Regions from separate parts of the Pseudomonas sp. E315 genome, predicted to be linked through region 1. Evidence: predicted binding sites of a transcription regulator. Region 1 holds the regulator's gene; the other holds the start of a gene.
The links. The regulator LexA, encoded in region 1, represses DNA repair genes until DNA is damaged. The targets are predictions, from matches to a motif close to CTGTNTNNNNANACAG.
Positions count from the first base shown of each region.

Region 2: recN (DNA repair protein RecN) is a predicted target of LexA. The motif match lies at 1,590-1,605, and genes of this name have one in related genera.

Region 1 is NZ_JBUZPJ010000004.1:63,127-66,474, forward strand. It holds gene ACZRJQ_RS07520 (DUF6586 family protein) at 101-622, shown strand; gene ACZRJQ_RS07525 (hypothetical protein) at 741-974, shown strand; gene sulA (SOS-induced cell division inhibitor SulA) at 1,052-1,525, opposite strand; gene lexA (transcriptional repressor LexA) at 1,536-2,144, opposite strand; gene ACZRJQ_RS07540 (TetR/AcrR family transcriptional regulator) at 2,404-3,111, shown strand; gene nagZ (beta-N-acetylhexosaminidase) at 3,292-3,348, shown strand, end outside.
Region 2 is NZ_JBUZPJ010000017.1:62,534-65,881, reverse strand. It holds gene recN (DNA repair protein RecN) at 1-1,565, opposite strand, end outside; gene grpE (nucleotide exchange factor GrpE) at 1,816-2,382, shown strand; gene dnaK (molecular chaperone DnaK) at 2,484-3,348, shown strand, end outside.

The DNA.
Region 1 (3,348 bases):
GCAGCTACAGTGGGCATTCGCCGTTTCTGGCGCTTGCGCATGCGGTCATTCTTCCCTGAGACTGCGTCAGCCCTAATTCAATTCGTTGTGGAGCGCCTGCATGGCTCACGAACTCTATACACGTACCAATCAGAAAATCTATTTTGCCGGTTTGGCGCTTGAAGCTATGAATAAAGCTGTGGCGGGTCGAGCGATGAATGCTCAGGCGTTGGTTCAAGCTGAGCGTGAGTCTGCGGTGTTCCACTTGTATGGCGCGTTGCTGGGCTTGTGTCATGAGATTGCGGGGTTCTATCGCCTGCCTCAGGCCAGCGCAAATCGGGTTGAGTTGTTGCTGACTCAAGACGTGCTGGATGCAAAAGCTATTCCTGAATTGGCTGAGCTTGTCGAGTTGGCGCGATCACCGCAGAGCTGGCTGGCTCAGTTAGTGGCTACCCACGCTGGGTTGTATCAGCCGCTGCAAGCGCCTAAAAAGGTGAAAGCAGATGTGTTTCAGCCTCTGATTGAAACCGTCACTTTGGAGCAAGAGGAGCCGCAAGCGTTGGCGCGCGAAACGCTGGAAGAGTGGCGCCAGAACCTTAAGGGGCTGGCGATTCGCTTCCGCGATGGGCTCAATGAGTGCTGATGGTCTAGGCTGAAACTGTACAGTCATTCATCAGTCCGTCACGAAAGCGCCGCACAACCTGGCAAATTCCCAAAGGATGACTGATATAATCCCGCGCTTTCGTGGAGAACAAACTTTTATGCCAACGTCCTTTCTAGAAATTGTCGAATTGCCTGACGGCCGTATCGAGTTGCGCCGGGCTGAGGACGAGGGGTCTTTGGTGACGCTGAACTTTTCCGAAGACGCCAAGGCCTTTCTTCAAGGGCAACATGTAGAAGTGGCTAAAGCCATGCTCAGTGTCGGCGTGCAAATGGCAGGTCGGCTGGCAGAAGGCGAACTGGAAAAAGACGACGGGCCGCGGGTTCTTCATTGACCTGAGCGGTTTGTGGTCGATACGTGCCACAGGTTGGCTTTTGCGCTATGCATAGGCCCTGTGGCAGTGGTGTCTGTTTAACCCAAGCGAATATTCAGGCTTTGCCCGTGGCCCATGCGTGCTGCGCCAATGAGCTGTTGCCGGGCTGCGGCGTTGAGCGGGTTGATCCAACTCACGACGGTGTGACTGCGCCCCAACCGCAGTGCCTCGCAGGTCAGTTGTAATGCGCTTTTGTTGCCGTTGGGTTGCAACAACAGGATGCGCTCGCGGTTCAGGCCTGCGTCACGTAACCAGCTTTGCGTCAGGCTGGCTGGAGGTGCGATAAGCGTCAGCCAGCGGGCATCTTGTTGTTCGCTCAGTTCGCGCAGCATGGGGGCAAGCAGGTTCAAGCAGTTCTCGGCAGCACCACGTAACGTCAGCTCACTGAAGACTTCGGGTTCTGCACTCCAGGGTGAATCAAGCACATCTTTGATTGCAGGTGGCATGGGTTGGGCCATGAACACCTCGAACAAGGGCAGTTGTGCAGGTAGTGGTGTATGCGGGAACTGCATGGCGCCTCCTTTAGCGGCGAATAACGCCTACGCTCAGGCCTTCGATAACCAGTTCCTGCTCTTTGAGATTGACTTCAATGGGCGCGAAATCTGGGTTTTCAGCGATAAGCCAGACTTTGCTGCCTTCGCGCTTGAAGCGTTTTACTGTCACTTCGTCATCAATGCGAGCGACAACAATCTGGCCGTTACGGGCTTCACGGCAGGTGTGGACTGCAAGAAGGTCGCCGTCGAGGATGCCGACATCCTTCATGCTCATACCTTGTACGCGCAGCAGGTAGTCGGCTCGTGGGTGGAAGAAGGTAGGGTTGATGTTGCACGATTCTTCGACATGTTCCTGCGCCAGAATCGGGGCGCCCGCAGCGACTCGGCCAATGATGGGCAGGGAGTATTCGTCGGCTTTGGTTTCAAAGCCGGGGATGCGAATACCTCGCGAAGCGCCGGGGGTCATTTCGATTGCACCCTTGCGGGCCAGTGCCTTGAGGTGCTCTTCGGCCGCATTTGGGGACTTGAAGCCCAGCTCCTGTGCAATCTCGGCACGGGTAGGCGGATAGCCGTGGTCGTCCAGGCATCGCTTGATAAAAGCCAGGATCTCAGCTTGGCGTGGCGTCAGTTTTAGCATGTTGATCGCTCTGTCTTTTTATACAGTGACTGGGATTATATACAGTGAAGGCTTATTGGCAATCCTCCATTTCCAGCAGTCCGCTGGACGGTCACCAATAAGCAGAGTGTTGCGCACTTTATCAGGTGGCGCGTTGCTGGCCGAGGCTGTGGTTAAATGCCGGGTCGTGCGGTCGCCAAGCAAATGCCCGCCTTGACTTTTTACATTCTGAAACGTATGTTTCAAACAACTGTTTAAATGTTTGTCAGGCGGAGTAGCCATGGCCCAGTCGGAAACCGTTGAACGCATTCTCGATGCTGCCGAGCAATTGTTCGCGGAAAAAGGTTTTGCCGAAACCTCATTACGGCTGATTACCAGTAAGGCGGGGGTTAACCTCGCAGCGGTTAATTACCATTTCGGCTCAAAGAAGGCACTGATTCAGGCGGTTTTTTCGCGTTTTCTGGGCCCTTTTTGCGCCAATCTGGATCGTGAGTTGGAGCGTCGCCAAGCCAAGCCAGAGAATCGACCCAGCCTTGAAGAGTTGCTGGAGATGCTGGTGGAGCAGGCGCTGGTGATTCAACCTCGCAGTGGCAATGACTTGTCCATCTTCATGCGTTTACTGGGGCTGGCGTTCAGCCAGAGCCAAGGCCACTTGCGTCGCTACCTTGAAGACATGTATGGCAAGGTATTTCGCCGCTACATGTTGCTGGTCAATGAAGCCGCCCCGCAAATTCCGCCTATCGAATTATTCTGGCGCGTGCATTTCATGCTCGGTGCTGCGGCGTTCAGCATGTCGGGTATCAAGGCCTTGCGTGCCATTGCTGAAACCGACTTCGGGGTCAACACCTCAATTGAGCAGGTGATGCGTTTGATGGTGCCATTCCTCGCGGCTGGCATGCGTGCCGAAAGCGGTGTTGTCGACCCGGCGATGGTCAGCGCTCAGTTACGTCCGCGCACTAAAACACCGCCGGTCGCCAGCAAGGTTTGACCTGTGCAGGTGGGCGTGGCAGCTGAGTTCCGCTAAGCTAGCCGCCATGCCTATCCCTGACTTACTTCCCCCTTACAATTCGTTGCCGTTGCCTCTTTTGGCGGCGCACTTGTCTGTGTCCGCGCCTGTTAAGCGCAGAGTAAGCGCTCTCTTTTTAAAGGATTTTCCATGAGTTGTGCCTTGCAAGGCTCCTTGATGGTGGACGTCGCCGGTACGTGGCTGACGGCTGAAGACCGG
Region 2 (3,348 bases), on a different contig from region 1:
AATTTGGACACGGCTGTTCGAGTGGCTTCGCTGTCTCGAACCTTGTGTACAAAGAGATGTTGGTGGCATTGCGCAGCGACTTGCGGCAAGTGGGTTACGGTCAGCACTTGGCCCCGCTCTCCGAGACGGCGTAATAGTTGGCCTACGATCTCAGCCGTCGGACCGCCAATCCCTACGTCGACTTCATCGAATACTAACGTTGGTACCCGAGAGGTTTGCGCGGTGATGACTTGAATCGCCAAGCTAATGCGTGACAACTCACCGCCAGAGGCGACTTTGGCCAAGGCTTTGAGTGGCTGCCCGGGGTTGGCGCTTACCAGCAGTTCTACCTGTTCAAGGCCGTAGGGCATTGGGTCGTTGCTGCTTTGTGGGCGCAGTTCAATGACGAAACGACCGCCGGGCATGCCCAGGCGCTGGATTTCTTCTTCGACGGCGCTACCAAGGCGGGTGGCGGCTTGAGCGCGCAGGCTGCTGAGCTCCCGTGCGCACTCTTGGTAATGGCGGGCGAAAGCGGTCAGTTCTTTGGCCAAGCGCTCAATGGACTCGTCGTTAGCATTGAGGGTTTCGAGTTCATCCATCAATTTTTGCTGCAAGGCGCAGACATCTGTTGGCTGTACTCGATGCTTGCGCGCCAAGGTGTAAATGGAGTCCAGACGCTCTTCGAGGTACTGCAAACGTCTTGGGTCAGCATCGAAATGATCGAGGAAGCGATTGAGTTCGCCTACGGCTTCTTCGACTTGTATTTGTGCGCTGGCAAGCAGGTCGGTGGCCTCATTGAGCGCCCCGGTACTGTTATTGATGCTGGACAGGCGATTGAGGCTGACTGTCAGGGCGTTAAGCACGTTGCCGGAATCGCTTTCGCTGCACTGCTCTACCACCTGACGGCAGATAGTGAGCAGGGTTTCTGCATTGGTCAGGTTTTTATGTTCTAGCTCCAGTTCTTCGAGTTCCTTTTCACCAAGGGCCAGATTTTCCAGCTCTTCAAGCTGGTAGCTGAGCAGTTGATGACGGGCTTGCTGCTCATCGCCGGAGTTTGAGAGGTGCTCAAACTCTTGCTTGGTTTGGCGCCAGCGTTGCGCTGCAAGCTGTACCTGGCGAGCCAAATCGGTAGCGCCTGCATATTCGTCGAGCAGGCGCCGGTGAGTTTCGGGCTTGAGCAGGGATTGGTGTTCGTGTTGGCTGTGAATATCAATCAGCAGTTCGCCAAGCGCTTTTAGGTCGCCTTGCGGGCAAGGCGTGCCATTGATATAGCTGCGCGAGCGACCTTCTGCGGTGATAACGCGGCGTAGAATGCACAGCCCTTCGCCTTCGAGGTCTCGTTCGGTAAGCCAGGCACGTGCTTCGCAAATGTCGCTCAGATCGAAGGTGGCCAGGATGTCAGCTTTATCGGCTCCCGGGCGAACCACCCCACTGTCTGCGCGGTCACCTAATGTCAGGCCTAGTGCGTCGAGCATGATTGATTTGCCGGCGCCAGTTTCGCCAGTGATCACACTCATCCCGCGATCGAGCTCTAGGTCGAGATGTTCAACGATGGCGTAGTTGTGTACGGACAGGTGCACCAGCATAGGAGCCGCTCCAAAACGTAATGTCTGGTTATTTATACAGTGTTTTGTTTCGTGCTGACAATGGTGCCGTTAGTTCTATTTGCTTGGCTTTTTAGTTTTTTTAGGACGTTTTTGTTTTTCTGATAGGCGTTTGATGGGGGCAAAGACCACGCTTACTGGTTTTTGGCTCTTGAACCTGAAAATTGCGACCCCATATACCTTGGCACAAGCGCGAGTCAGGCTCGCGGACGAAGTTTGAAAGGAGAAATCTATGGCAGACGAACAGACTATGGATACGCAGAATCAAGATGCAAATCAGGCCGCCGATGCAGCAGGCGAAGATCTGGTAGCCCGTGTGCAGGTGCTTGAAGAGCAGCTGGCAGCCGCCAATGATCAAGCTCTGCGTGTAGCTGCCGATCTGCAGAACGTCCGTCGCCGTGCCGAGCAGGACGTTGAGAAAGCACACAAATTTGCGCTGGAAAAATTTGCCGGTGACCTATTGCCGGTTATTGACAGTCTTGAGCGTGGTCTTGAGCTGTCGAGCCCGGACGACGAAAACATTCGTCCTATGCGTGAAGGGATCGAGCTGACACTGAAAATGTTCCAGGACACTCTGAAACGCTATCAGCTGGAAGCCATTGATCCGCACGGCGAACCCTTCAATGCTGAGCATCACCAAGCGATGGCAATGCAGGAAAGCGCTGACCTTGAGCCAAATAGCGTGCTTAAGGTGTTTCAAAAAGGGTATCAGCTCAATGGTCGCTTACTGCGCCCGGCTATGGTCGTAGTCAGCAAGGCGCCAGCACCGGTTTCGCCATCGATTGACGAGCAGGCTTGAAATCGGTCGCAAGGCCCCCATTTAGATGTCAAGCGTTTAAGTAATGCCGCAGTTGGTCATTACTGCTGCGGCAAAAAAATTCAAATTTAGGGAGAGTAAACATGGGCAGAATTATCGGTATTGACCTCGGGACCACTAACTCGTGTGTTTCGGTTCTGGAAAACGGTAAGGCAAAAGTTATTGAAAACGCAGAAGGCGCGCGTACTACGCCGTCGATCATTGCGTACGCTAACGATGGCGAGATTCTGGTTGGCCAGTCCGCCAAGCGTCAGGCAGTGACCAATCCGCATAACACCCTGTACGCGGTGAAGCGTCTGATCGGTCGTCGTTTTGACGAAGAAGTTGTACAGAAAGACATTCAGATGGTGCCTTACAAGATCGCCAAGGCTGATAACGGCGATGCTTGGGTTGAAGTGAACGGCCAGAAAATGGCTCCACCTCAAATCTCGGCTGAAATTCTGAAAAAAATGAAGAAAACTGCCGAAGACTACCTCGGCGAGCCAGTAACTGAAGCGGTTATTACTGTTCCGGCTTACTTCAACGACAGCCAGCGTCAAGCGACCAAAGATGCCGGTCGTATTGCAGGCTTGGACGTAAAACGCATCATCAACGAACCAACCGCAGCTGCTCTGGCTTACGGTATGGACAAAGCGAAAGGCGACCACACTGTCATCGTTTATGACTTGGGTGGCGGTACTTTCGACGTGTCGGTTATTGAAATTGCCGAAGTTGATGGTGAGCACCAGTTTGAAGTGCTGGCGACCAACGGTGACACGTTCCTGGGTGGTGAGGACTTTGATATTCGTCTGATCGACTACCTGGTTGACGAGTTCAAGAAAGAAAGCGGCATGAACCTCAAAGGTGATCCGCTGGCGATGCAGCGTCTGAAAGAAGCTGCTGAAAAAGCCAAAATTGAGCTGTCTTCGAGCCAGTCGACTGACGTGAACCTGCCGTACATCACTGCAG